3 regions of the Enterococcus italicus genome follow, and region 2 is predicted to be linked to each of the others. Evidence: predicted binding sites of a transcription regulator. Region 2 holds the regulator's gene; each other region holds the start of a gene.
What was found. Region 2 encodes CtsR, which represses protease genes until heat stress. Its sites were predicted from a motif close to TTGGTCAAAAAAGGTCAAANA; they were not measured.
Positions count from the first base shown of each region.

Region 1 (9,905 bases), 820 kb from region 2:
AAATTCAATAATTTTCGCTCCGAATTTTTCAGCAGATATCTCATATAGTTTCTTTGCTAAGATAGCGGGATCCATCGCTATCTTTTGATCTACATAATTGATGACTGCATTTGCAAAGTCTTCATCGGTCTCAAAGGTAGTTCCTAAGCAATCGTAATTGATTAAATTATTTAGGTAATCATTTCCTTCAACGATCAGCTGTGTTCCAGCTGCCATCGCTTCCGTGTACGTCAAGCCTTGCGTTTCAGAGGTTGACGTACTAACAAAATAGTCGGCTGCATGATAATAGATTGCTACTTCATTATTCGGAACTTCTCCGACAAAAGTGACAAACTTCTCGACTTGTTTCTGCTTGACCAAAACTTCTAAATCTTCGCGATATGGTCCATCACCCACGATAACTAACTTCACATTTGGTTTCATTTTTAAAATAGCTGGTAGTCCATAGATTATTGCCTGAATATTTTTTTCATATGACAAACGACTCAATGATAGCAACATCACCTGATTTTCATCAATCCCTAATGACCTACGTGTCTTTTGTGACATTTCAGGTGTGATATCTGGACGTTCAAATTTGTCTATTTCAATACCTGTTGGAATAATTCGCATTGGGATCGATACACCATACTCTTTTAAGGTCTTAATGACTCTTTCACTAGGGCAAATCACACCACTGGAATGATTCACAAACAAGCGAGAAAAATATTTGACATGAGCTGGTCGTATAACTTTTCCATTGGCAATATAATGCAAATAGTCTTCATACATCGTGTGATACGTATGAACAACAGGAATTTTCATTTTTTTACCAACCATTTTACCTAAAATACCAGCACCAAACTCAGTGTGTGTATGAATTAAATCTAGCTCAAGCTCTTTCGCTATCAAATAGGCATACCACATTCCTCTTACAACGACACGGCGATCGGTGAAAGAGACAAATGGCACACTCGGCATGCGAATAATTCCTTCATCAAATCGCGGAGCATTTGGGTCAGTAGTCGTAAAAATATACACTTGATGACCATGCTCTTCTAGCTGGTCTTTTAATGTCTTAATGGATGTCGCTACTCCACTCACCTGTGGAAAATAAGTATCCGTGAAGAAACCAATTTTCAAGAATAGCACTCCTCTCTTATGAACGATATTTTTTATAGGTAGTCATATAATAGTTATACCAAAGCTTTGCAACTGCCCTTTCAGAATATTTCTGAGCGGCTCTTTGAGATGCTTGACGCCACTGAGCCAATTTAGGACGATCAGAATCCAAGACAGCTATCTTTTGTTGCATATCCGCTCGATCTTTACAGCCAATATAAAAGCCTTCAATGACTGATTGATACAACTCTAGCTCTCTTACCATCACCGGCGTACCGCAATTAAAGGCCTCTAAAATGCTCATTGGAAATAATTCGTTATATGAAGGCAGTAAAAAAATGGTGGCAATATTATAATAATCAACTAATGTCTCACGGTCAACAATTCCAGGAAAGAACAAATTTTTAGGTGGGTTTTTATATACTTTTTCATAGTCAGCATACCCGTCTGTAATCTTCCCGAATGAAAAACCGCCCGCCCAAATAAACTTCCATTGAGGGTTGTCTTTGGCAAGTTGGATAAAATCGTCCAGTCCTTTTCTTTTTTGAATCTGACCCACACCCAAAATGACCATATCGCCTTCATCATACCCTAATCGAGAGCGAATCTGATTTTTTTGTTCTTCAGTCTTTTCATAAAACTCGCTTTGTGAGACAAAGTTAGGAATATAGGTGATCTTGTCCTGGTCGCATCCTGTGCGCAATAATGCGGGGATAAAGCTTGGATTCACGACGACCAACTCATCCATCCGTCGATAAAAATCAAGCAAATACCAATTAAAAATTTTTTGGAATGGTTTATATAATTCAATACTTCCCTCTAGTGTCTCTGGTAAAAAATGAACATAACCAACTCTTACTCCCCTAGCTTTTTTTAAAAAAGTAGACAAATAAAAGGGGAAATTCACTGTATGATAATGGGAAATATCTGCTTTTTTCCAAGAATTAATCTTTATTTTAAATTCAGTCGGAAATTCTCTACGCAACATCTTAACAAGCTCTAAATAGGCACTGCCAACTCCTTGCCCTTTGACCTCATCAGCGCGCGAAAACATAGTGATTTTTAACATGCGAGTTCCTCTCTCCAAGCTAACAGCTAGTTAACAAATCTATTTTTATCTATTATATCATAGCTTTGTGTCATTCAAATAGCTCGGGCTAATGATTCTGAAACAAAAAAAGAGCTACATAGAAGGATATCCTTCTATGTAGCTCACTTAAGACTAGCCTATTCAGCGTACTCTTGAACCAATGCGACAACTTCTTCCATTGTATCACAATCATTCAAGGCACGATTTGCTAACTCTTGCATTTTTGTTGTGTCCAATTTTTTCATTAAGCTACGTGTCTTCAAGATTGAAGTAGCACTCATAGAGAACTCATCTAAGCCAATACCCATTAATAATGGAACCGCCGTTTGATCGCCCGCCATCTCTCCACACATACCAGCCCATTTACCTTCAGCATGCGCAGAATCAACAACATGTTTGATTAGGCGTAAAATTGAAGGGTTATAAGGTTGATACAAGTAAGAAACTTGTTCGTTCATTCGGTCAGCAGCCATTGTGTATTGAATTAGGTCATTCGTTCCAATACTGAAGAAATCAACTTCTTTTGCAAACTTATCCGCAAGAACAGCTGCTGCAGGGATTTCAATCATAATACCAACTTGAATATCATCAGCGACTGCAACACCTTCGTCAACGAGTTTTTGTTTCTCTTCGTTGTACAATGCTTTTGCAGCTCTAAATTCTTTCAAAGTTGCTACCATTGGGAACATAATGCGTAAATTACCATGCACAGATGCACGCAATAATGCACGCAATTGTGTACGGAACATATCGTCTCCTAATGAAGACAAGCTAATTCTTAACGCACGGTATCCTAAGAATGGGTTCATTTCGTGTGGTAATTTCAAATAAGGTAGCTCTTTGTCGCCACCGATGTCCATTGTACGAACAACAACTGGTTTGCCATCCATACCTTCCAATACTGCTTTATATGCGTTGTATTGGTCGTCTTCAGTTGGAAAATCAGGAGAATCCATGTACAAAAATTCTGTCCGGTACAAACCAACCGCTTCAGCACCATTATTGTTTACACCAGTCAAATCTTTTGGTGTACCAATATTGGCTGCTAATTCAAAATGCTTGCCATCTGCAGTCACAGTTTTAGCAAGTTTTAGTTTTTCCCATTCAGCTTTTTGTGCTGCGAAGTCTTCGCCAGCTTTAAGAAACTCTGCTTTTTCTTCTTCAGTTGGTTTGACAATAACATCTCCAGTAATACCGTTTACTGCCACAATTTCATCAGCTTTAACTTTCGCTGTAATTTCTTTTGTACCTACGATTGCAGGGATTTCTAACGAACGAGCCATAATAGCCGAGTGAGAAGTCCGTCCACCGATATCTGTTACAAAAGCTTTTACATATTGACGGTCTAGTTGTGCCGTATCACTTGGTGTCAAATCATGCGCGATAACAACGACTTCTTCATTAATCATTGAAGGATTTGGCAGCGTTACTTGTAACAAGTGAGCCAAAATACGCTTCGTTACGTCGCGGATATCTGCTGCGCGTTCTTGCATGTACGCGTTGTCATCCATTGTTTCAAACATAGAAATATACATATCTGTCACTTCTTTGAGTGCAGACTCTGCATTTACTTTGTTATCAGTAATGTTTTGTTTAATTTGTCCAATTAATTCTGGATCACTTAGCACCATCAAGTGTGCATCAAAAACCTGTGCTTCGGCTTCGCCTAAAGTCTTGGCAGCTTTATCACGAATAAATTGCAAATCTTGTGTTGACTTTGCTAAAGCTTCATCTAAACGTTTTTCTTCAGCATCTGTGTCAGAAACACTTACTTTAGAAAATGATAAATCTGGTTGAACTAATAGGTATGCTTTTGCAACAGCTACTCCATCACTTGCCGCAATTCCTTTTAGCTTTTCAACCATTATTCAGATAAACCTTCCTTTTGCATTGTTTCAGTAATTGCTGCAATTGCTTCAGCTTCGTCAGCACCTTCAGCTGAAATAGTCACGTCAGAACCTTGACCAACACCAAGAGACATAACACCCATGATAGATTTTAAATTAACTGATTTACCTTTGTATTCTAGGTTAACATCAGAATTAAATTTACTTGCTGTTTGCACCAATAATGTTGCAGGACGTGCATGGATTCCTGTTTCAGCTACTACATGAAAATCTTTCTTTTCCATAATGATCAATCTCCTTCATTCAACGAATAATTTTTTTAGAGTTTGCTCCTCTCATCTGAGTTTGTTCAGAAGAAAACAGTACCCCTTCAATTGTTTAGATTACCATTTTTTTCGTTCTTAGACAACCGTTTTACTGGGATATTCCTATTATTCATTATTTTTTATAACGATACGTAATCTGCCCATTCAAACTAGCCTCACCTACAAAGGCATTTCGGTCTTCTTCCTTCAGCCATACTTCTCGAAATGTTAAAAACTCTTCTCGGTTTACGACTAGCTCTACACAGTTACCTTGCCTCAATTCCTCAAGCTCTTGTTTATAATCTCGCATACTCCTCACCTCATGTTATAGTTTATATTTTTATTATAATTAAGAATAGTGAAAAACCAAATTGTTGAAAGTTTTTTATTTTTTTGTATAATTACTTTAAAGGTCAATATTGGTCAATCAATACTGACTTAATTTATGAAAAGAAAGGTCGTGAGCCCATGCTTTGTCAAAATTGTGGAAAAAATGAAGCAACTATCCATTTGTATGCTAACGTTGCTGGCCAACGCAAACAAATTGATTATTGTCAAAGTTGCTATCAAAAAATTAAGGCTCAACAAGAAGGAAGTGCTGGTCAAATGATGCAAAAAGATCCATTTGGATTCGGAAATTTAGATGACTTTTTCCGTCAAATGTCACAACAAATGAACTCTTCTAATAATACCCAAACCCCACCTACTCAAACTGGAGGCGGCAATAACCAACCACCTAGAGATAACGGTTTACAAGGTATTTTAGGTGAATATGGGATTAACATGACTAAATTGGCACGCGAAGGAAAAATCGATCCTGTTGTCGGTCGCGACAAAGAAATTGAACGTGTCATTGAAATTTTAAATCGCCGAACTAAAAATAATCCTGTTCTAGTAGGTGAACCGGGTGTCGGAAAAACTGCGGTTGTAGAAGGATTAGCCCAAAAAATCATTGACGGTGAAGTCCCTCAAAAACTACTAAACAAAGAAGTCGTTCGATTGGACGTTGCTTCACTGGTACAAGGTACTGGAATCCGAGGTCAATTCGAAGAACGGCTGCAAAAATTGCTGCAAGAAATCAAAGATGCTGGAACTATTATTCTATTCATTGATGAAATTCATGAAATTGTTGGTGCAGGATCGGCTGGAGATGGGAATTTGGATGCCGGTAATATCTTAAAACCCGCACTCGCTCGTGGCGAAATCCAACTTGTCGGAGCAACAACCTTAAATGAATACCGAATCATCGAAAAAGATGCTGCCCTTGAGCGAAGAATGCAACCAGTCAAAGTCAACGAACCTTCTATTGAAGAAACAATTCGTATTTTAAAAGGGTTGCAACCAAGGTATGAATCTTATCATCATGTGCACTATACTGATGAAGCAATCAGAGCTGCAGCAGAACTATCAAATCGCTACATTCAAGATCGCTATCTGCCAGATAAAGCAATTGACTTACTCGATGAAACAGGTTCAAAAGAAAACTTAACCATTCAGTTTACTGACCCTAAATTAATCGAACAAAAATTACAATATGCCCAAGAGCAAAAAAACTTAGCGTCACGTGAAGAAGATTATGAAAAAGCTGCTTACTATCGTGATCAAGTGACCAAATTACAAAAGCTTAAAGAAAAACAAGTATCCGATGAAGATATTCCTGTCATTACGGAAAAAACGATGGAAAAATTGGTCGAACAACGAACAGGTATTCCAGTCGGGGAACTAAAAGAAAAAGAACAGACACAATTGCGTAATCTTGCAGACGATATTAAAAAACATGTCATCGGTCAAGATGAAGCTGTAGACAAAGTAGCAAAAGCTATCCGTCGTAATCGTATCGGACTTGGCAAGAAAAATCGTCCAATTGGTTCGTTCTTATTTGTCGGTCCAACTGGTGTCGGTAAGACCGAGCTTGCTAAGCAATTAGCCTATGAATTATTTGGATCAACAGAATCCATGATTCGATTTGATATGTCTGAGTACATGGAAAAACATAGCGTCTCAAAATTAATCGGTTCGCCTCCTGGTTATGTCGGCTATGAAGAAGCTGGTCAACTAACAGAACAAGTACGTCGCAATCCTTACAGCTTGATTCTTTTAGATGAAATCGAAAAAGCCCATCCCGATGTCTTGCATATGTTCCTCCAAATCCTAGACGATGGTCGATTGACTGATGCACAAGGCCGAACCGTTAGCTTTAAAGATACCTTAATTATTATGACAAGTAATGCTGGTACAGGCAATGTCGAAGCAAGTGTTGGCTTTGGTGCGTCCATTACTGGTACAAATAAATCGGTGTTAAACCAATTATCAAACTATTTTGTCCCTGAATTTCTTAATCGCTTTGATGGCATTATCGAGTTTAAAGCCTTACGCAAAGAACAACTACAAGCTATTGTCGGCTTGATGATTGATGAAGTAAATGACATGTTGCACCAACAAAAACTGCACCTTGATGTGCCAGTGGCTGTTCGAGAAAAGATAGTCGAACTAGGCTACAATCCTTCAATGGGAGCTCGACCACTTAGAAGAACCATTCAAGATACGCTGGAAGACGGTGTAGCAGAATATTACCTAGATCATCCTGAAGTGCATGACTTGCAAGCGACATTAGATGACAACGAGCACATTTTAATTGAAGCGCAAACTGAACCAGTTGTAATCAAAGAAAGTGTAGAAGACTAAGTAAAAGGAGTGTGATTAATTTTGTCACACTCCTTTTACTATGGAAAATTTAAAGCAAATTCTTTTTTTTTTTTGATTCATTAGAATTAGAAAACCACTTTTTTGGTCTTTTACCTAAATAAATGTGTGCTTTTCGTGTTTTCTACTTTCTATTTTTTATAAAACTAATTATAATTAATTATGAATATAAGTTTTTTTATTCCACAACGAAGAAGGTGAGAAAATGAAACTAATTAACGTAACCAATAGCCATTCTAGACTAGTCATGCAACAATTAGAGAATACAGACGCGGAAATGGTAAAAGTGTATACTGCTGGAGACATTACAGTTGTATATACAGTAGCACCGACTCATTATGAAATATTATTAATCAATAAAAAAAGAGCGATCAAACCAACTGAAGTTGAAGATATTCGCGCCTACTTCTTAAAAAAAATTCCTAGCGAAAATTACAATACCTCCGAGATATCCATGATTCAGACTCCTGGTCTAGTTGAAATTTCTATTCCTCGAACAAACACCGTTAACCGTTAAAAAGTGCCACTGCATTTATTTGCAGTGACACTTTTTTTCTTACATCAACTTATGCAATTCAATCTGTGGGTACTTTTCCATAAACCATCTTTCAGCAAATTGATTTTCAAATAAAAACAACGGCTGGTCGAAACGGTCTTTCGCTAAGATATTGCGACTAGAGCTCATCCGTTCATCCAAATCTTTCGGATCAATCCATCGGGCAATCTTATGGCCAAGCGGTGTCATAATGACTTCTGAGTTGTATTCATTCATCATACGATACTGGAAGACTTCAAATTGTAGCTGTCCTACTGCTCCCAAAATATATTCATCCGCTAAGTAAGTTTTGTACAGTTGAATCGCACCTTCTTGGACTAACTGATAAATGCCTTTATGAAATGACTTTTGCTTCATCACGTTTTTAGCCGTGACTTTCATAAATAGCTCCGGCGTAAACGATGGCAATTCTTCATAATTGATTTTTAATTTACCTTCTGTTAACGTATCTCCAATTTGATAATTACCAGTATCGTAAACCCCGATAATATCCCCGGCAACTGCTTGCTCGATATTTTCTCTCGCATCAGCCATAAATTGTGTCACGTTGCTTAGCTTCATTTTTTTACCTGTTCGCTGTAACGTCACATCCATGCCGCGTTCAAATGTTCCTGAACAAATTCGCACAAAGGCAATACGGTCACGATGGGCCGGATTCATATTTGCTTGAATTTTAAAGACGAATCCTGAGAATTCTTCCTCATCTGGACGAATCAATTCGCCATCGACTGTCATATTGCTATGCGGCGCAGGTGCGAATTTTAGGAATGTTTCTAAAAATGTTTGCACACCAAAGTTCGTTAATGCCGAGCCAAAAAAGACAGGCGTTTGATTTCCTTTTGCGATTTTTTCAACATCGAATGTATCGCCAGCTTCTTTCAATAATTCAACCTCTTCTAATACTTGATGATATAAGCTGTTCTCAGTTAATGCATGATTGCCTGAAAGTTCACCATTCGCATCTAACTTAACAAAGCGTTGATCCCCATATTGCTCAGGACGATAAAATTCAATGCGCTCATTATAAATATCATATAATCCTTCTAATCCCCGTCCCATACCAATCGGCCAATTCATTGGGTAAGACTCAATATCCAATAGTTCCTCTAATTCTTCTAATAAGTCTAATGGTTCCCGACCATCACGATCCAACTTATTGATGAAGGTGAAAATTGGGATTCCTCTTTTTTTCACGACTTGAAAAAGTTTCTTTGTTTGCGCTTCAATCCCTTTGGCACTATCAATAACCATGACGGCACTATCCACTGCCATCAGTGTTCGATAAGTATCTTCAGAGAAATCCTCATGTCCTGGCGTATCTAAAATGTTCACTTTTTTATCTTGGTAATCAAATTGCATCACTGAACTTGTCACAGAAATCCCACGTTGTTTTTCAATTTCCATCCAGTCAGATTTGGCAAAATTGCCTGTTTTTTTTCCTTTTACAGTTCCTGCTTGGCGAATAGCGCCGCCAAATAATAATAACTGCTCTGTGATAGTCGTTTTCCCAGCATCAGGATGGGAAATAATCGCAAATGTTCGCCGACTATCTACCTGTTCTTTTAAATTTGTATTTTTCATATAGTGTCACTCGTTAAGAGCACTTGCCTCCTCTTATAGCTTGTCTTACTTACACAACTGATTTAGTATAGCATGATTTGAATGGTAAAAAAAGATTCCCTTTAGCAAGTAGCTTTTTCTTTTAAATTTTATTGGCGGTAGTAATAGGTTTCTGGTGAATAGTTTCCGCCTTGTTGCCCTATGACAACTCGTGGTCTAGATGTATCCGAGCGATCGCCGTCAGGATTTTCAAAGCCAATTTTAAATAATCCTAAGGCTGCACCTGTCGTACCATCAGTCAAACTGGCATATGGAATCGTACTCGTTTGATCCGAATTTTCCACGCCATGGACAGTTAAATTCTTATTTGTAGACCCGTCAGAATAAATAATTAACGTATCTTCTGTACCATTTTCCCACGTACCTACTAAAGAAGAAAAATTATTATTGTTAATTTCTTCAATATTTAAATCTGTTTCAGCTTGGTTTTCAGATGGTTCGGTTACCAACTATTGACTACTGGTACTTGTTACTGAGGTAGTTGAAGTAGTGCTAGTCAGTTCACTTTTTGAAGTCGATGAACTCGTTTCTTCGGCACTTTGACAGCCACTTAGTAAAAGTACTGGTACAAATAATAAAAATAGTTTTTTCATGTCCCTTCCCCCTAATTCGTGTTCTTGATTTTACCCATTTAATAAGATTAATCGCCTTATCTTTATTTTACTATATGAGTTGTGATATGG
Region 1 covers NZ_JAMRVB010000001.1:611,479-621,383, reverse strand. Annotated here, with positions in the region: gene NE257_RS03000 (glycosyltransferase family 4 protein) at 1-1,122, opposite strand, end outside; gene NE257_RS02995 (glycosyltransferase family 4 protein) at 1,139-2,170, opposite strand; gene ptsP (phosphoenolpyruvate--protein phosphotransferase) at 2,329-4,056, opposite strand; gene NE257_RS02985 (phosphocarrier protein HPr) at 4,056-4,322, opposite strand; gene NE257_RS02980 (hypothetical protein) at 4,477-4,653, opposite strand; gene NE257_RS02975 (ATP-dependent Clp protease ATP-binding subunit) at 4,812-7,028, shown strand; gene NE257_RS02970 (DUF1827 family protein) at 7,252-7,563, shown strand; gene NE257_RS02965 (peptide chain release factor 3) at 7,603-9,183, opposite strand; gene NE257_RS02960 (DUF6287 domain-containing protein) at 9,312-9,671, opposite strand; gene NE257_RS02955 (lipoprotein) at 9,672-9,815, opposite strand.
Region 1: the regulator CtsR is predicted to act here: its motif matches at 4,753-4,773, upstream of NE257_RS02975 (ATP-dependent Clp protease ATP-binding subunit).

Region 2 (10,277 bases):
TCCAAAAGTATGGAATCAATTTTAAATGGCGAGCTTGGGCAAATGGACAATCGCTACAATATCAATCTATCGGTTGCTGACTATCTCGAGGCAATCTCAGGTAAGACCGCAGAGCTCTTTGCGCTGAGTTGTGCCATTGGTGCCTATGAAAGTGGCACGAGTCGTAAATTTGCCGAGCAAGCTGGAAAAACCGGCCTAGTAATCGGCATGGCATTTCAAATTATGGATGATATTTTAGACTATACACAAGACCAACAGAAGCTTGGCAAGCCTGTCTTAGAAGATGTGAAGCAAGGCGTCTATTCTTTGCCGCTAATTTTAGCCTTAGAAAGTGATGCGACACGTCTCAGACCTTTACTTGAAAAACGTGGGAACTTATCCCAGGCAGAACAACACCTGATTTTTGAATTGGTGCATGACTTGGGCGGCGTTACTCGGGCGCAAGATTTTGCCAAAGAGTATACTGACCAAGCGCTAAAGCTAATTAAAAAATTGCCAGCTACAACCGAGCGCGATCAACTCGCTCAATTGACAGAGACGATCTTATCGCGACAATCATAAAATTTGTGACAGACTAGCTACAAGAAAAAAGACCATACCATCCAGAGGTTGTTTCGCAACTGTTTGGATGGTATGGTCTTTATGCTTGTCCTCTTTCAAAATCAAGTAAGGCCTGCTTGCGTTGAATGCCTCCAGCATAGCCTGTTAGCTTACCATTTTTCCCAATCACACGATGGCAAGGAAGTAAGATAGCTACTGGATTATGACCGATTGCACCGCCTACTGCGCGTGCCCAGTTCTTTGCATTTGACTGGTCTGTCAGCTTTTTAGCAATGTCTAGATAGCTCCAGACTTCACCGTATGGAATTTCTTTCAACACTTCTAAGACCGCTTGGCGAAAGGGTGTCACTTCTGGTGCAATGCGTAGCTGTCGTATCTGTTCGATTGATGGCTGATGTCCTGAAAAATACTCATCGAGCCACACACGCGTCTGGTCGATGATTTCATTCGTCCCTGTCGGAATCTCTTCAAAGGAATACGACGCAAAAAAGTATTTTTGATCAGAAAACCAGATACCAACAAGAGACTCTCCCTTAGCCAAAAGTGTTAACTGACCTACTGGGGATGCATAGTCGTTTTTTAGATACATCTTGTTCCCACCTTTCAATTTTTAGCGCATTGTCACAAATTCTTCTGCGCCAGTCGGGTGAATGGCTACAGTATTATCAAAATCAGCCTTGGTTGCGCCCATTTTGATTGCCACAGCAAAGCCTTGCAACATCTCATCAACTCCGCGACCAATCGCATGTAAGCCAATGATTTTTTCTTCTTTGCCAAGACAAATCAGTTTCATTTCGCATTTTTGGCGGTACTCATTCAAAGCAAAGTACATCGGCGTGAAGCGACTGCGATAGATGGTCAGCTCCTCTTCACCATACTGCTCTTTTGCTTGCTGTTCGGACAGTCCGATGGTCGCAATAGGTGGATGGGTAAAGACCACAGTCGGAATCAAATGGTAATCCAAAAATAATTCAGTTTGTTGATTAAATAATCGTTCAGACAAACGTCTGCCCGCTGCAATCGCGACAGGTGTTAACTCTACCGCACCCGTCACATCGCCGACAGCGTAAATGTTTTCACTTGTCGTCGTTTGAAATTTGTCAACTTGAATAAACCCTTGGTCATCCAATGTGACGTCGGTTTTTTCTAAGCCTAAATTCCCAGTGTTCGGTTGGCGACCACCGGAAAAAATGACGCACTCACTCACCACAGTACGACCATCTTCAAAAGTCGTTTGATACGTTGAACCGACTTTTTCGATTTTTTTCGCAACGGCATCTTGCCACATCCCAATACCCATCTCTTGATATAGCTCAACTAAATTGGTTGAAAGCATCTGATCAAACGTCCTTAGTGGCAATCCCTTGCGATACGCCCACGTCACTTGACTACCCAAGCCATGAATGACGCCACTTAACTCCGCCGCAATATAGCCGCCGCCAAGTACAAGTACCGCTTTTGGCAATTCTCTTAAGGCAAAGAAACCATCTGAGTCAATCACATACTCCCCACCTGGAATGGCCAATGGTTTTGGCCGTCCTCCCGTCGCAATCAAAATATGCTTGGCTTCAAACAATTGGTTATCCACAGAAATCGTATAGTTATCCACAAATTGTGCATAACCTCTACAAACTGTTACGTTATTTCCGTCTAATCCCTTTTGATACGCGCTATGAAGATAGGTAATGTATGCTTCACGGTTATCCACAAGCTCCGTGAAATCAACTTTGTCCACATGTGCATAAATCCCATAGCCGGAAGTGTCTCGGCGAACACTCTCCAGTAAATCACTTGCTTGCCACATAACTTTTTTGGGCACGCAGCCCACATTGACACACGTCCCACCTAGTTCATTTCCCTCTACTAATAACACCTTTGCTCCATGCATTCCCGCACGATTAGCAGAGGCGATCCCACCGCTACCTCCTCCGATCACAATATAATCATACGACTTCACTTGGCTCATCTCTTCACTCCTCATAGAATAACTTATCATTAAGCTACCACGCGTCTGACAGTCGGTCAAGACAAGTAACTTGTGGAAAAGGTGTCACATACTTTTTCGCTGATTTCAAATAAACCAGCGCGACCGAATTAGCAAGCAAACAACCAGAATACCCACAAAGTTTGCGAAACAACTTCTGGATTTTCTGGTTGCTTGAATCTATCTCGGCCTCTTCGTTCTTATTTCTTCTTCCGCATCATATCACCGACTTGAACGGGTTCAACGACGGGCATCGTTAGTATCATCATTGGATTCGGCGCACGATCAATGGCCTCGCCCTCTTCATTTTTCATCTCTAAGACAGTCTGTTCAAAGTGATGGAAGCCTGGGCCATAAAATTCGATTTCATCGCCGACTGAAAAGTAGTTACGCTGACGAATGGTGGCTACTTTGGTTTGTTCATCGTAAGCCATTACTTCACCGATGAATTTGTATTCCGGAATTTTACGACGCTCACCGAATAATTGCTCATTTTCGGTAGGAACATGATAATAAAAACCCGTTGCTAACTCTCGTTGCGCTACTTTCCACAACTCATCAACCCATTCTTGCTTGCAGACGTAGTGTTCGGGATCAGCCATATAGCTGTCGACGGCTGCCTTGTACACATTGGCCACTGTCGATACATAATGAATCGACTTCATCCGCCCTTCAATTTTAAAACTATCGACGCCATTTTCGATCAAATCAGGAATATGTTCAATCATAGACATATCTACCGCGCTCATCGAAAACTCTTCTGCCACCGCTCCTTGATTGGTTAATGACCGGCGCTCAGAGCCAAATGGCATGTCGTATAAGTCGTATTTCCAACGACAAGACTGCGAACAGCCTCCACGATTGGCATCACGCATCGACATGTGATTGGACAAGGTGCAGCGGCCAGAATACGAAATACACATCGCACCGTGAATAAAGGCTTCAATCTCAATATCGGTCTTGGCACGAATAGCAGCAACTTCCTCCATTGACACTTCACGCGCCAATACGACGCGTTCCAAGCCTTCTTCTTTCCAAAATTCTAATGTCTCGACATTTGTGGCCGATGCTTGCGTCGATAAGTGCACTGGCAATCCTGGCGCTTCGGTAATACAGATCTCGATTAACGCTGGATCAGATACAATAACTGCTGAAATACCGACATCCCGTAGTTGGCGGAAAAATTCACCCGCCCCTTCTTGATTGCCTTCATGGGTAACCATATTTGCTGCCACATAGACTTTGGCTTGATGCGCTTTGGCGTACGCGACACCTTCTGCCATTTCTTCATAAGAAAAATTTCCCGCACGGCTACGTAATCCATATGCATTGCCGCCAATGTATACAGCATCCGCTCCATAATGAATCGCTGTTTTTAATTTTTCCAAGGTCCCAGCTGGCGCTAAAATCTCTGGACGTTTCAGTGGTTTTTTTACTTGCATGGTAAAAGAAACCCTCCTTGAGTTATTTTATTTTTGTTGGATCGAGATGGTAAAATCCTGTATCGAGTTTGCGTGACTGGGGATGAATTGCCGCCAGCTTAGCAAATAACGCTTGCCCTTGGTGCTCATCCCACGTACCAGCTAGTATGGCTTGGCGTGCTTGATGGTATAAGCTTGTGACTTCAACGAAGCTATCCCCCGGTGTGAAAAGACCATCTAGCTTCCACGTGCCGTAGCCAGTAGCCACTAGCTCAGCTAGCTCGTCAGTCAGACATAGGTCATTATTGGCAAAGATATGTGTGCCGTGACTATCTTCAAAAATGGAATAATGCGTATCGGGTTTTTTTGGTTCTGAAAGAAAGAGACCGCGCTCTTTGCTGGCCTGCTCTTTTTGCTTGGTGAAGTGATAGTAATTTTGTAACAATGGTCGCTTGGATTGATGAATACAGGTCGCTCCATAGACCAACACTTCAGTCGGAATTGTGACACTTTCCACAAGAGAGTGCATCTCTTCAAAGGGAACTTCACGTGCGAGTACGGCGCCGACTGCCCCTTTTTTCGCCCAAAAGTTGATCTGTCTGGCGCTCGTCACTAGCGTCTCACCATCATAAATAAAGGGAATCGCCAATTCCGGCTGATGCTTCATCACATAGATAATTCCTGGATCCCCAATCGCAATCTGATCTACTTTAATAGTCCGTAAAAAAGCTAAATACGCTGGAATTTCTGTCATTTTTTCTGGATGCATGATACCATTTACGGCAACGGTCACTTTTTTCCCTTTTTGATGTGCCAAAGCAACCAACTCGGCTTGCTGCTCTCTAGAAAACGAGTGCGGCAAGCGCAAACCAAATTGCTCTTCACCAAAATAGAGGGTATCCACGTACGAAAGCAAGGCCTCCGCTTGTGAAAGTGATTCAACTGTTGCAATCAATTCAATCATATTCTCTCCTCCTATCAACTTATTCATATTATCACAAACTATTTGTGAAATGAAGAACCTTTTCTTTTTTTCACGAAGAAAAAAGCTACCTAATCCGAGCACATATCGCTCATGATCAGATAGCTTTTATTAGACTTCTTGTAAGACTTTCTTTTCTTTTGGCTCACGCACAGATAGGGTGATGATTCCTTTCTTCGCGCCAATGGTTACTCGATCTCCTAGGTGCACTTGACCGGCAAGTAACGCTTCACTCAAGCGATCTTCCACTTCTTTTTGCAAGGCACGGCGGATTGGTCTCGCTCCGTATTCTGGATCAAAACCAACTTTGCCAATTACATCTAAAGCAGCTGGTGTGATTTTTAGTTGAATTTCTTGATCTTGCAAGCGTCGAACAATCGATTGACTCATGATTTTCACAATTTCATGAATTTCTTCTTGGTTTAACGCACGGAAGACGACTGTTTCATCAATCCGGTTTAAAAATTCAGGTCGGTACGCTTTTTTCAGCTCTTGCATAATCCTTTTTTGCATTGATTGGTAATCTTTGCTGACATCAACGACATTAAAGCCAACATTTTTTTCTTCCCGAATTTGGGTTGCACCGATATTTGACGTCATAATCAAAATCGTATTTTTGAAGTCAACGTTACGCCCTTTTGAATCGGTCAAGCGACCATCGTCTAATACTTGTAGCAAAATATTAAAGACATCTGGATGTGCTTTTTCGACTTCATCAAGCAAGATAACAGAATATGGTTTGGCGCGTACTTTTTCTGTTAATTGACCACCTTCATCATAGCCCACATAGCCTGGAGGAGACCCTATCAAGCGTGAGGTGCTATATTTTTCCATGTACTCAGACATATCGACACGAATCAAGGCATCTTCACTACCAAACATCGCTTCAGCTAATGCTTTTGCTAATTCCGTCTTGCCGACACCAGTTGGTCCTAAGAACATAAATGAGCCAATCGGACGATTCGGATCTTTTAAGCCACTACGCGCACGGCGAATGGCACGGGCCACTGCTTTGACTGCGTCATCTTGGCCGACTACGCGTTGATGTAAAATACTTTCTAGTTGCAACAAGCGTTCACTTTCTTTTTTCTCTAACTGATTCAAAGGAATGCCTGTCCATTGTGACACGACGCCTGCGACATCTTCTGCAGAGACTTCATCTTGATAATTAGCCACTTCATTTGCTTCTTTTAATGTCAACGCTGCTAATTCTTGGCTAACGACTTTTTCTTTTTGGCGAATCGCGGCTGCTTCATCAAATGCTTGGTCACGAATGGCCATTTCTTTTTGTTCCATCAAATGAACCAATTGATTTTGTAAAACGGTCGAGCGAGTCGCTTCATCCGCTTTATCCAACCGCACTTTCGCAGCACTTTCATCCATCAAGTCAATCGCTTTATCTGGCAATTGGCGTGAGTTAATGTAACGAATGGATAGTTGGACGGCCGCATGCAATGCATCGTCAGTAATTTCTACGCCATGGTGCTCTTCGTAGCGTGGACGGAGCCCTTTTAAGATTTCTTCTGCTTCTTCTGCTGTCGGTTCATCGACTTGCACACGCGCAAAACGTCGCTCTAAAGCAGAATCTTTTTCGATATATTTTTGGTATTCATCTAAAGTGGTCGCACCAATCGTCTGCAATTCCCCACGCGCTAAGGCTGGTTTCAGAATGTTCGAGGCATCGATTGCCCCTTCTGCTCCTCCTGCTCCAATTAAGGTATGCAATTCATCGATGAACAAAATGATTTGACCATCTTGGTAAATCTCATCAATAATTTTTTTCATGCGGTCTTCGAATTCCCCGCGGTATTTTGTCCCGGCTACTAAAGCACCCATATCTAGCATCATTAGGCGCTTTTGTTGCATATCGTCTGGGACTTCACCGTTGACGATTTTTTGGGCCAAGCCTTCTGCAATAGCTGTCTTACCGACACCTGGTTCGCCGACTAGGACCGGGTTATTTTTCGTACGACGACTTAAAATTTGAATCAAGCGCTTGACTTCTTTGGTCCGACCAACGACTGGATCCAAGCGGTTTTCGCGCGCCAATTTGGTTAAATCACGCGCCAAGGCATCCAATGTTGGGGTCCCGTCTGCTTGATTGTTCGAACGTGTTTGGCGCCGGCGATTACCAGCAGCTTTATTCTCAGAGACGCCCATTGTTTTTTTTAGTAATTGACGGACTTTGGATAGACTAAAGCCTAAGTTCAAGACGATGCGAGAGGCTAAAATCTCTTCATCACGCATCAATCCCAATAATAAATGCTCCGTGCCGATTTGTTGAGAGCCAAAGCGTTTGGCCTCATCACCAGCATAAGCAAAGATTTGTCTTGCTCGTGGTGAGTATGGTAAAAAACTACCTTCTGGATATACTTTTACCATGCCATAACCAGTCAAATGCTCAATTTCTTCGCGAACGTCATTTTCTTGGACATTCATTTCGCGTAAGACCTTACCTGCAATTCCTTCTTGTTCGATGATGAGTGCCAATAAGAGGTGCTCAGAACCGACCGATTGATGCTTGAAATATTTTGCTTCTTCTTGAGCAATTGCTAATACGGCTTTTGCTCTTGGTGTGAATAATTCATCCATACTAGTCACTTCCTATCTTCATAACTCAAACGTTCCAATATAGCACGCATTAGAGACGCACGAATTTGATCTTCTTCAGCAATAGTTAACACACTTTTGGCAATTGTCGTTAACAACAAATGCCCTTCTCGCTCTGTTATAATTTCTTCTTCATACAACTTTTGAATAATCGCAATGGCATCCTTTTCGGTCAACTCATCGCCAAACAATCGCTTGACATGCTCCAAAAACTGATGACAACTGCTCATGCGAACCTTCTCAATGCGAATGTAGCCACCGCCACCTCGCTTACTTTCGACACTATAGCCGCGGGTGATGGTAAAGCGAGTATTAATGACATAGTTAATTTGTGAGGGAACGCAATGAAACAAACTAGCCATCTCGGCCCGTCGGATTTCAATGATTTCACTCTCTTCTAAAATCTGCTTAATATAGGCTTCGATTAAATCAGAGGTATTTTGTTGCGCCATGAATTCGTTCCTCCCTTGACTAATACTGACCTTAATTATACCCAATTTTTTTCTCATTGGAAAGAAGAAGGCTTATCGCCTGTGAGAATTTGTTGTTTGTTCACTATACATCGATTTGTAAAAAGAAACAACTTTCTGCTTTGCCTCTTGTTGTAGAAAAAGACCAGAAGAGCCAAAAGTTTGAGAAACAACTTCTAGCTTTTCTGGTCTTATACTTGTAGCTGAACAAGTTATTTCAGCCTTTTATGGAATAGTAATTTGTTTTGCTTGATCGACTTGCTGGCTGACAACTTGCGTATTATTTCTCGTAATCGTGATTGTTGCTTTGTTATCACCACTAACGGTAATCGCAATCGCTTGAGTATAGTCATCAGAATCTTTGGTCAATGTCACTTCATTGACTTGACCAGTCGGATCGTCTGCCCCACTGATAGAGACTTTGATTACTTGCGTGTCCGCGCCATCTTTATCAAAAGCCGCAGTTAAATTAACAGTGAATGTCTTTTTCTCAGGCTCTTTGCCTTTAGATAAGACAACGGCGATTGCTGTTCCTTTTTTGGCTTCTTGATTCGTCTGATCATTACTTATGACAGATCCTTCTTTGACAGTATCGCTGTATTCTTCTGTCGTCGTCATGGTCAGGCCAAGATCACTTAAAGCTTTGGTTGCTTCGGCTTTCGTTTTACCAGTTAGGTCAGGAACTGTCACTTTTTCAATCCCACTACTAACAACAAGTGTCACAGTTGTTTCTCCTGGGATGGCTTGTTGTCCACTATTTGGACTTTGAGCAATGACATCCCCTTTATCTTGATCACTGTATTGGTAGGTGATATCTGGACTGGTAATGCCGATATCCGCTAGTGATTGAACGGCTAGACTACTCGTCATACCGACAAGGTTAGGAACCGTCACCGGCTCTTTTCCTTTACTTACGACAAAGGCGATCTTCGCTTCACTTGGTACGACTTTGTCATCTGTTGCAGGTGTTTGCGAGATGATTTTGCCACTGTCTACCTCATCGCTATATTCTTCCGTAGATGTAATATTCGCTTCGACAAACCCGAGGGCAATGAGTGCTTTTTTCGCATCTGCAACGGTCTGTTCCGTATAATCTTGCATGTCTACGGTATCTTTCCCAGTGGATATGTATAAGGTTACCCGGCTATTTTTTTTCACTTCTGTACCTATTTGCGGGTCAGTCCTTACAACGTTCCCTTTTTTTACTTCATCGCTAGAAACTTCTTTGGTTGTATTCCGAACATTTAAGCCTGCATTGGTCAGCTTTTCGACAGCAGCTGTTTGGCTAAGATTACTCACATCAGGTATGGTCACTTCTTGGCGCCCACTTGCATAGACCCAATACCCACCAGCTGTTAGCACAATCAATAAGACAATCAAAGGAAGAATCCACCAACGACGCTTGGGTTTCTTTTTGGTCGGCTGCTCCTTTACGACATCTTCAGGAACACCAGGTGCTTCGGGTACGACTTCTTCGACTGGTTCGATGGCGCGAGTTTCATCCAAAATCGGGACTGGTGACCATTTTGCTTCTTGGGCCCGATTGGCATCTAGTGACGTATACAAATCTGCTTGCATCTCTTCTGTCGTCTTGTAGCGATTGATTGGATCTTTCGCTGTCGCCTTTAACACAACATTCTCTAATGCTTGAGGGACTTGTTGGCTATAGATATGAATATCTGGCAATTCATCCTGGAAATGCTTCAGCGCAATCGTAACTGCTGATTCACCATCAAATGGTACCCGTCCGGTAATCATCTCATAAAGAATGATTCCCATCGCATAAATATCTGATTGATTGGTCGCCATGCTTCCACGTGCTTGTTCGGGTGAAAGATAATGCACAGAACCTAGCATCGAGTTCGTCTGGGTAATCGACGTCTCAGAGAGCGCAATGGCAATCCCAAAATCAGTGATTTTAACGACGCCTTCTTCGTTAATCAAAATATTTTGTGGCTTTAAATCACGATGGATAATGCGATGATGATGGGCTAAGGACATCGCTGATAAAATCTGATCCATAATATCGACGACTTTGTCATAGGCAATCGGATACTGTGTTTGGATATACCGTTTTAGATCCATTCCTTTGACGTATTCCATCACCAAATATTGTTGGCCGTCTTCTTCTCCAACATCATACACAGAGACGATATTCGGATGGACGAGCTCAGTAGCAGCCAGCGCTTCACGCTGAAAGCGGCGAATGGCTGCTTGATCATTTTGGAAGTCATAGCGTAAGACTTTGA
Region 2 covers NZ_JAMRVB010000001.1:1,433,169-1,443,445, reverse strand. Annotated here, with positions in the region: gene NE257_RS07040 (polyprenyl synthetase family protein) at 1-561, shown strand, start outside; gene NE257_RS07035 (methylated-DNA--[protein]-cysteine S-methyltransferase) at 641-1,150, opposite strand; gene gor (glutathione-disulfide reductase) at 1,172-2,518, opposite strand; gene NE257_RS07025 (peptidase U32 family protein) at 2,746-3,987, opposite strand; gene NE257_RS07020 (peptidase U32 family protein) at 4,010-4,930, opposite strand; gene NE257_RS07015 (ATP-dependent Clp protease ATP-binding subunit) at 5,060-7,540, opposite strand; gene NE257_RS07010 (CtsR family transcriptional regulator) at 7,546-8,010, opposite strand; gene pknB (Stk1 family PASTA domain-containing Ser/Thr kinase) at 8,254-10,277, opposite strand, start outside.

Region 3 (10,277 bases), 1.0 Mb from region 2:
AGATATGGTACATTTTTCCAACAAAAAGAAGACCCTTGAATGGTCACAAAAAGAACTGGATGCTTCTCTCACACAACTTGTGTAAGAAAAGAGAAAGCCTCGTCATCGCTTTTCTGAATGTTTAAAAAAATTTCACCGAACACTTGGAAGAAATTCCATAGTTACAGTATAGTTTATCACAGAATGAATGATAAGTATAGAAACCAGATAGGGAGATTTTCGCTGAATCGGGCAGCTATTTCTTTCCAAATATGCCTATGTTATAGTGATTATGAGAGAATCAACAGGAGGGATAGTTGTTGAAATTAATGTGGCGTTATACGATGAGATACAAAGGATTCGTCTTGATGAACCTCATTTGTGCGATGGGATTTGTTCTGATTGAGTTAGGACTACCGACACTTTTAGCGCAAATGATTGATGTGGGGGTCAAAAATAGCGATGTCGCCTATGTCGAAAAAATGGGATGGTATATGTTACTGGTCGTTTTTGTGGGTATTTTGTTAAATATTGGTTTAGGGATCTCGACGGCACGAATCACCTCGAATATTACTGCGGATATTCGCGATGATTTATTTGCCAAGACCCAGACTTATTCGCATATTGAATACGAACAGATTGGCATGGCGTCATTGATTACACGTGTGACCAATGATGCTTACCAGATTATGTTATTTTTACAAAATATTTTGCGAATGGGCCTAGTGACACCATTGATGTTTGGGATGAGCTTGTTTATGGTCTTTCGGACGAGCGCGTATCTAGGAATGTACGTGCTTGCGGCGTTGCCGATTTTGTTAATTGGCGTAATCGCTATTGCCAAAATATCAGATCCTTTATCGAAAACCCAACAAACGAATTTAGATAAAATGAACAGCATTTTACGCGAAAATCTTTCTGGCTTGCGTGTGATTCGCGCCTTTGTCAAAGAAGACTTTGAAGAAAAACGGTTTGCAACAGTGAATGATGCATACGCAACAAGCTCTAAAAAACTGTTTTGGTTAATGGCATTTGCTCAACCGGGATTTTTCTTTTTATTCAATATTGTGATGATTATCATTATTTGGACAGGAAGCATTCAAATCAATCAAGGTTCACTCGAAGTCGGAACATTGATTGCTTTTATCGAATATATTTTCCATGCGCTGTTTTCATTTATGCTTTTTGCTACTGTATTTATGTTGTATCCAAGAGCAGCTGTTTCAGCGGGACGAATTGAAGAAGCACTGGCGATTGAATCAGAGATTGTCAGCCCGAAAAATGGTATCACTCAAACTAAAACAGCAGGTGTCTTGTCTTATCAGAATGTGACATTTGCCTATCCTGGACAAAGCGAGACACCAGTGATTCGCGCTATTTCATTTACTGCTAATCCAGGTGAAACGGTCGCTTTCATCGGTAGTACAGGAAGTGGTAAATCGACGTTGGTTCAATTAATTCCACGCTTTTTTGATGTGAGTGCGGGGTTCATCGAACTAGATGGTCATGATGTACGGGCATATGACTTGCCAGCTTTACGTAATAAAATTGGCTATGTACCGCAAAAGGCCGTACTCTTTTCTGGTACCATAGCGGAAAATTTACGCTACGGGAAAGAAGATGCGACAGAAGAAGAAATTTTGGCTGCCTTAACCTTGGCACAAGCGATGGAGTTCGTCTCAGCACTTCCAGAAGGGATCAATACCCAAATATCTGAAGGGGGTAGTAACCTATCAGGCGGACAAAAGCAACGGCTAGCGATTGCGCGAGCTATCATTCGGCATCCAGAAGTCTACATTTTTGACGATAGCTTTTCAGCATTGGACTATCAGACAGATGCGAAGTTGCGAGCGGCACTGTATGATGTGACACGTCAGGCTACAGTACTAATTGTAGCGCAACGCGTAGGAACTATTCGGCATGCGGATAAAATTATTGTCTTAAATGAAGGCCAGGTTGTTGGTACGGGAACACACGAAGAGTTATTAGAGACGTGTCCTGTCTACTACGATATTGCATCATCGCAATTGACAGAGGAGGAGTTGAAAAAATGAAAGGTTTAAAATCTCTTATGCGGTTGTTCCGTTATTTGAATCCGTATAAGGTTCGTTTCATCATGGTGTTACTCCTTACGTTTGTCAGTGTTGCTGCCAATGCCGTCTTGCCATATGTTATTGGGTTACCCACATCTTCTATGGCAAAAAGCATTTTGAACGGGCAAGCAGTTCAATTCGCTGAGATTCGAAAATTTTTGGTGTGGATTCTGTTGGTGGGCTTTACATATGGAATTTCCCAATTATTAGCAGGTGTCTTTATGACAACTGTCGTGCAAGCGTCGATGAATGACTTACGCCAAGAGATTGATCAAAAAATTAATCGCTTGCCTGTCTCTTACTACGATCGGCAAAAGCAAGGAGATATTCTATCTAGAGTGACCAATGACGTTGATGCCGTGGGTGGTGCGTTGCAACAAGCATTTATCGGTATTGTCAATGCGATTTTGAGTTTGACTTTTGCGGTGGGCATGATGTTTTACATTCAGCCACTGATGGCGAGCATTGCTTTAATAATGATTCCTGTATCGTTTTTGATTTCAAAAACAATTGTCAAAAAATCACAGAAATACTTCAATGAAATGCAACAATCTCTAGGAGCGATGAATGGCTATGTTCAAGAAAATATGACAGGCTTTAGCATCTTAAAAATGTATGGACGTGAAGCACAAACGATGGCCGGTTTTCACCAAGTCAATCATCGCTTGCGTCGATATGGCTTTCGGGCGACCGTCATTTCAGGCTTAATGATGCCATTGGTACAATTAACTGCCTACTTGACTTATATCGTGATGGCAGTCATGGGAATTCGCTATGTGATTGTCGGGACCTTATTAGTCGGGCAGCTACAAGCGTTTATTCAATACATCTGGCAAGTGAGTCAGCCTTTAGGAAATATTACCCAATTATCGGCCTTGCTACAAAGTGCTTCTGCGGCATCAAACCGGGTGTTTAGCTTTTTAGATGAAGCAGAGGAATCGATTGAAGCAGAAACGAAGCACTTTATCCATCCTGTGCAAGGTGAAGTTGTCTTTGAGAATGTTTCTTTCTCTTATTCGCCAGACAAGCCATTGATTCAGTCCTTTGATCTACACGTTAAACCAGGTCAAACCGTCGCGATCGTTGGTCCGACTGGCGCCGGTAAAACGACGTTAATTAATTTACTGATGCGCTTTTATGACGTCACTGACGGTGCGATAAAAATTGATGGCATCGATACACGTCATGTCTCTCGGAAAGAAGTGCGGTCTTTGTTCGGCATGGTGTTACAAGATGCTTGGTTATATGAAGGAACGATTGCTGAAAACATTCGCTTCGGTCGTTTAGACGCGTCGGACTATGAAGTGGTGGATGCTGCCAAATCAGCAAATGTGGATCATTTTATTCGGACCATGCCAAATGGATATGAAATGATGATCAATGCAGAAGGAGAAAATGTCTCACTCGGTCAAAAACAATTACTGACGATTGCACGAGCGATGGTTGCCAACCCAAAAATCTTAATTTTAGATGAAGCGACGAGCTCTGTAGATACACGCCTTGAAAAATTAATTCAAACCGCGATGGACACCATGATGAAAGGGAAAACGAGTTTCATTATCGCCCATCGCCTATCAACGATTCGTTCGGCTGATTTGATTTTAGTGTTAAATAAAGGGCGCATCGTCGAGCAAGGGACACACGAGACGTTATTGGCAAGCAAAGGATTTTACAGTGAATTGTATAATAGCCAATTCGCTGAAGAAGAATAAAGAAAGAAGGAATCAGTGATGACGTTTTTTATTGGTAAAGGGGCAGTCGTAGTCGGAGACATTACACTTGGAGAAGATAGCAGTGTTTGGTTTAATAGTGTCATTCGCGCAGATATGCAACCCGTGACAATCGGGGCTGAGACCAACATCCAAGATGGTACGATTATTCATGTCGGAGATAACCATCCGACGATCATCAAAGAGCACGTGACAGTCGGCCATCAATGTATGATTCATGGCTGTACGATTGAAAAAGGAGCACTAATTGGTATGAGTTCAATTTTGCTAGATGGTGCGATAATTGGTGAAAATAGCCTTATTGGTGCGGGGTCGCTCGTTACAAAAAATACCGTCATTCCACCGAATTCATTGGCATTTGGTCGACCTGCAAAAGTCATTCGCGAACTGACCGCAGAGGAAATTGCTGCCAATCACGCAAACACAGATCATTATGTTCAGTTATCCAAAAAATTCTTAGCCAATCGCTATCAAGAATTGTCTTAAACTCGTGACAGAAATAGCTTTAGTCTAGATGAAAACAAACAACCCACGAAAATCGATTTTCGTGGGTTGTTTCGTTTATAACGTAGCTTGGAAAAATAGCGATTATTTTTTGTTGACTAAGATTTGGTCAATCAAACCGTAGTCTTTGGCTTCTTGAGCAGTCATGAAGTTGTCGCGATCGGTGTCTTTTTCGATAACTTCTAGCGGTTGACCAGTGCGTTCTGCTAAAATATTGTTTAAGCGTTCGCGTGTTTTTAAGATGTGGCGAGCTGCAATCTCAATTTCTGTCGCTTGACCTTGTGCACCACCAAGCGGTTGATGGATCATAATTTCAGCGTTTGGTAGAGCAAAGCGTTTGCCTTTTTTACCAGCTGTTAATAGAAAGCTACCCATTGATGCAGCCATACCCATTACAATTGTTTGAACGTCTGCTTTGACAAAATTCATTGTGTCATAAATGGCCAAGCCAGCCGTTACGCTTCCACCAGGCGAATTGATGTATAAGTAGATGTCTTTTTCAGAGTCTTGTGCATCTAAAAAGAGTAATTGCGAAATGATGGAGTTTGCTAAGTCGTCAGTTACTTGACCGCTTAACATAATGATACGATCTTTTAATAGACGAGAATAGATATCATACGCTCTTTCTCCTCGTGATGATTGTTCGATAACTGTTGGAATTAAATTCATGGAAAACTCCTCCTTAAATTCTATAAAGTCAGTGTAGCACATTGAGTTATGAAAACCTAAAAGTAAGTATACACAAAAGGTCAATAAAGGTCAAATAAAAGATTCGACGGAAAATGATACTAAAAAAAAGGGAATAATGCTAAAATGAAAGACAAAGGTTGAGGAGGTTTTTCTATGACTTATTTTTTCATTGGTCTATTGGGTGTGCTCGTTGGCGCAGCAATCGTCATGTTCACATTCAATTTGCGGATACGATATGATGAGCAAAAAGAAAAATATCGTCGCGAGATGGAGCACAAAGTAAAGGAAATCGAAACACTTGTTTTATTAAATAAAAAAATTATTGAAATTCTTGAAAAAAGAATTGTGATGATGGACAAGTACGTTAGTTTCGATGCTTTTGACGATTGTTATATCACTGTCGATGATTATATTTACTTGCAATCATTTGCCGCACAAAATAGCTTTTATTTACCGAATTATTTTATAGAAGAATTCTTCAAAAAGATTGCGACCCGTAAAGTTGTGTTGTCAGCAGAAGAGACCGTTCAAGTCGGTGGCTACACATTTAAAGGCGGCCGCGTATTAATGGAACAATTCTCCGATAAAATCAAAGAAATGGTATACGAACGTAAGGTTCAGTTAAAGAAAGAAACGGACAAACCGTTTACGTATTTTTCTAATCCTTTATAGACTAACCAGCGAAGTCGCCTCAGACGTTTTAGTCAGATGTTGCGACTTCGTTTTTCTACTAGAAAAAATGTTTTGAGAGGACAAATATGGAAACACCAGAAAAAAAACAAAAAGTAATCGTCATCGTTGGGCCGACAGCAGTCGGTAAGACAGCCCTAAGTATTGAGTTAGCTCAAGTATTGCAAGGAGAAATTATCAGTGGCGACTCGCTGCAGGTCTATCGTGGGTTAGACATTGGTACGGCAAAGGCCACTGATGATGAGCAAGCTAAGGCTAGACACCATTTGATTGACATTAGAGAGTGGCAAGAGTCTTATTCAGTAGCAGATTTTCAACAAGAAGGACGTGCGGCAATCGCTGCGATTACCAAGCAAGGCAAGATACCGATCATCGTAGGCGGTACGGGTCTTTATATTCAAGCGTTGTTATATGATTTTAAACTAGGCAATGAAGGGGAACTGTCGCAAGAGCAACAAGCAAAAGTCCGCCAGCTAGAAGCAAGCAGTGCTCAATGGTCAAATCAGGAGTTATGGGAACAATTATCCGAGCGAGACCCACTCGCTGCCGAGCAGATTCATTTTAATAATCGTCGCAAAGTACTCCGAGCACTAGAAGTGATGCTGACGACGGGCCATAGCATCACCACACCAAAAGAAATACCGGTTGCGTTGTATGATTATTTTTTAATTGGTTTGACGACAGAGCGCGCTGTGTTATATGAGCGTATCAACCAGCGCGTGGTGATGATGGTCCAACAAGGCTTAATCGAAGAGGCAAAAAGGTTCTTGACTGCTCCTAATGTGCAGGCAATTCAAGGAATTGGCTACAAAGAATGGTTGCCTTATTTTCATGAGGAGGCGACTCTTGATGAGACTGTGGCACTCATTCAGCTGCATTCACGTCGTTACGCTAAGCGTCAGCTCACTTGGTTTCGTAATCGTATGGCGCCTTATTGGCTTGACTTATTGACCCACCCTGAAGAAAAAATAACCTTATTGAAAAAACTAGAAGATTGGAGGAACAATGCCGAATGATTAGTAGAGAAAAAGTCATGTTAGTTGGTGTGGAAACCGAAGAAAACTACCGTCAATTTGATTCATCGATGCAAGAGCTGGTTCAGCTCGCGAAGACAGCAAATGGGGAAATCATTGGTACGATTACCCAAAAACGAGCGACTGTCGACCGCCAATCCTTGATTGGTAAGGGAAAGCTTCAAGAGTTGCATCAATGGGTGGATGCAGAAGAAATTGACGTGGTCATTTTCAACCAAGAATTGTCACCTCGGCAACAACAAATTATTAGCCAAGAGCTTGGTGTATTGGTCCTTGATCGCGTACAGTTGATTTTAGATATTTTTGCGCTCCGTGCCCGATCAAAAGAAGGGAAACTACAAGTCGAACTAGCACAATTAAATTATTTGTTGCCTCGCTTAGTAGGTCAAGGTACATCGATGTCTCGACTAGGTGCTGGGATTGGTACAAGAGGGCCAGGGGAGACAAAATTAGAAACAGATCGTCGTCATATTCGAGATCGAATCGCCAAAATCAAGCGGGAATTAAAGCAAGTAGCAGCCCATCGAGAGCGTACACGCTCCCGCCGAAAACAGCAAGCGACAGTACAAATCGGACTGATTGGCTATACCAATGCCGGTAAATCGACCGTCTTGAATCGGCTCACGGCAGCAGATACGTATGAACAAGATCAATTATTTGCCACACTTGATCCGTTAACGAAAAAATGGCGCTTACCGGAAGGCTTGACAGTGACCTTGACGGATACTGTAGGCTTCATTCAAGAACTCCCTACGCAATTAGTCGATGCGTTCCATTCGACCTTAGAGGAAAGTAAAAATATGGATATCTTACTTCACGTGGTAGATGCGAGTTCACCAGATCGCACGCAACATGAAGCGACTGTCTTACAGTTAATGAAAGAACTCGAATTAGAAAACATTCCGACGCTAACCATATACAACAAAGCAGATAAATTAGAAGACGATCAATTTGTACCTACACTATTTCCTAATGTCGTCGTCTCTGCGAAAAATTTTCAAGGCAAAGAAGTATTGTCTCAAGCTGTTAAACGTTTCTTAATGACGATATGGGAACCGTATGAATGTTGGTTACCTGCTGAGCAAGCCGGCCAACTTTCTGATTTGGAGCGGCAAACACTAGTTATCGCCAAAGACTTTGATGAAAAACGTAATAGCTACCATCTACGCGGCTTCCAGGAAAAACCAAGTGATAAAGAGTAAGACAAGCAAACAAATAAGTGTAAAGTGTCTATTTATCAATGTGTGCGTGCTCATGCATTGGTAGGGAAATTGGCACAAACACTTATTTTTTTGTGCTTTTTTACGGAAATTTTGTACGAAAATAATGTGATATTATCTGACATGTAACCTTGACACTCATTCCAATGCTTGTTATAGTTTGAGTGTATTGAGAAGGGTTGCTGAAAAGGAGGAGAGGATTTATGCGCGAAAAAGAATTGCGGCGCTCTATGTCAGTTTTTCCAATCGGGACAGTTATGAAACTAACAGATTTGACTGCTCGTCAAATTCGTTATTATGAAGAACAAAATTTGATTCATCCAGAACGAAGCGAAGGAAATCGACGCATGTATTCGCTCAATGACATTGATACGCTCTTAGAAATCAAAGACTATCTCGCTGATGGATTAAATATGGCTGGCATCAAACGTGTCTATGAGATGAAAAAAGAAGAAGAAGAGGCTGTCAAACATAAACAGACACTGACCGATAATGATGTAAGACGTATTTTTTATGACGAAATTTTGCTTCAAGGTGGGCTGAACCAAGCCAATCCTTATCATCAAAGAGGGCCAAAACTGAATTAAGCATTGGAATTTAAAAAAAGGAAGATGAATCATGGCAAAGACAACGTATGCGGTAGAAGATATCAAGGCAATTATCAAAGAAGAAAATGTACGATTCTTACGTTTAATGTTCACCGATATTATGGGAACAATTAAAAATGTAGAAGTACCAGTATCACAAGTGGAGAAAGTATTGGACAATAAAATGATGTTTGACGGTTCTTCTATTGAAGGATTTGTTCGCATTGAAGAAAGTGACATGTACCTGTACCCCGATTTAAGCACATGGATGATTTTCCCATGGGAGAGCGAGCATGGCAAAGTCGCTCGCTTGATCTGTGATATTTATAATCCAGATGACACCCCATTTGCCGGTGATCCACGCGGGAACTTGCGACGAGCATTAGCAGATATGGAAGAGATGGGCTTCACTTCCTTTAACTTAGGCCCAGAGCCAGAATTCTTCTTATTCCAACTGACAGAAGATGGCAAGATTACGACCGAGCTGAATGATAATGGTGGCTATTTTGACTTTGCACCGACTGATTTGGGTGAAAATTGCCGCCGAGACATTGTTCTTGAACTAGAAAAATTAGGCTTCGAAGTAGAGGCATCGCATCATGAAGTTGCCCCTGGGCAACATGAGATTGATTTCAAGTATGCAAATGCCATTGAAGCATGTGACAACATCCAAACATTCAAATTAGTAGTAAAGACCATCGCACGCAAGCATGGCTTACATGCGACCTTTATGCCTAAGCCATTGTTTGGAATTAATGGCTCTGGTATGCATTGCAATATGTCATTGTTTCAAGGTGAGAAAAATGCATTCTTTGATCCAGAGGGAGAGTTACAGTTAAGTCAAACAGCTTATTATTTCTTAGGTGGCTTAATGGAGCATGCACGTGCCTACACAGCAATCTGCAACCCAACCGTCAATTCATATAAACGCTTGGTGCCTGGATTTGAAGCACCTGTCTACGTGGCATGGTCTGGACGCAATCGTTCACCATTGATTCGCGTACCGGAATCTCGTGGACTCTCTACGCGTTTGGAACTACGCTCAGTCGATCCTTCTGCCAATCCGTATTTAGCACTAGCGGTCCTATTGCAAGCTGGCTTGGATGGCATCAAAAATGAAATTCAACCGCCAAAAGGTGTCGATCGTAATATTTATATTATGAATGAAGAAGAGCGTAAAGCCGCCAAAATTTATGACTTACCATCTACCTTGCACAATGCATTAAAAGAATTGCGTGCAGATGCAGTAATGGTAGACGCATTGGGAGAGCATATCTTTAATAACTTCCAAGAAGCAAAACGAATGGAATGGGCTGCATTCCGTCAAACAGTCTCCGCTTGGGAAAGAGAACAATATTTAGAATTATATTAAAAGAGGTTGTAAAAAAGCGTTCAGCTCTGAGCAGTAGCGTCAGAAATTGCAAAAATTACCGTTCAAATTTTTTGAAATTTTTGAGCTAATGCCGAAAGAGCTGCTTTTTGAACACCGCAGACAAAAAGGAGTGCGACGTTTGCCGTACTCCTTTTTATATCAAAAATTGGATGGTTTTCGTTAAGTCCAATTGGTTGTTTTCTTTTCGGTAAAAGAGAGCTAAGATGGAAAGAAAAAAAGAAGGTGGACGGATGAAGAAAAAAGTGTTAACGATTGGCGGCTCAGATCCTTTTGCTGGTGGAGGAATTCAAACAGACTTAAAAACATTTGAAAACCATCAACAATTTGGTTTGAGTATCTTGACATCAATCGTAACAA
Region 3 covers NZ_JAMRVB010000001.1:387,996-398,272, forward strand. Annotated here, with positions in the region: gene NE257_RS01805 (ABC transporter ATP-binding protein) at 300-2,033, shown strand; gene NE257_RS01810 (ABC transporter ATP-binding protein) at 2,030-3,784, shown strand; gene NE257_RS01815 (gamma carbonic anhydrase family protein) at 3,803-4,288, shown strand; gene clpP (ATP-dependent Clp endopeptidase proteolytic subunit ClpP) at 4,391-4,975, opposite strand; gene NE257_RS01825 (hypothetical protein) at 5,150-5,668, shown strand; gene miaA (tRNA (adenosine(37)-N6)-dimethylallyltransferase MiaA) at 5,755-6,702, shown strand; gene hflX (GTPase HflX) at 6,699-7,922, shown strand; gene NE257_RS01840 (MerR family transcriptional regulator) at 8,144-8,527, shown strand; gene glnA (type I glutamate--ammonia ligase) at 8,559-9,899, shown strand; gene NE257_RS01850 (hydroxymethylpyrimidine/phosphomethylpyrimidine kinase) at 10,124-10,277, shown strand, end outside.
Region 3: the regulator CtsR is predicted to act here: its motif matches at 5,052-5,072, upstream of clpP (ATP-dependent Clp endopeptidase proteolytic subunit ClpP).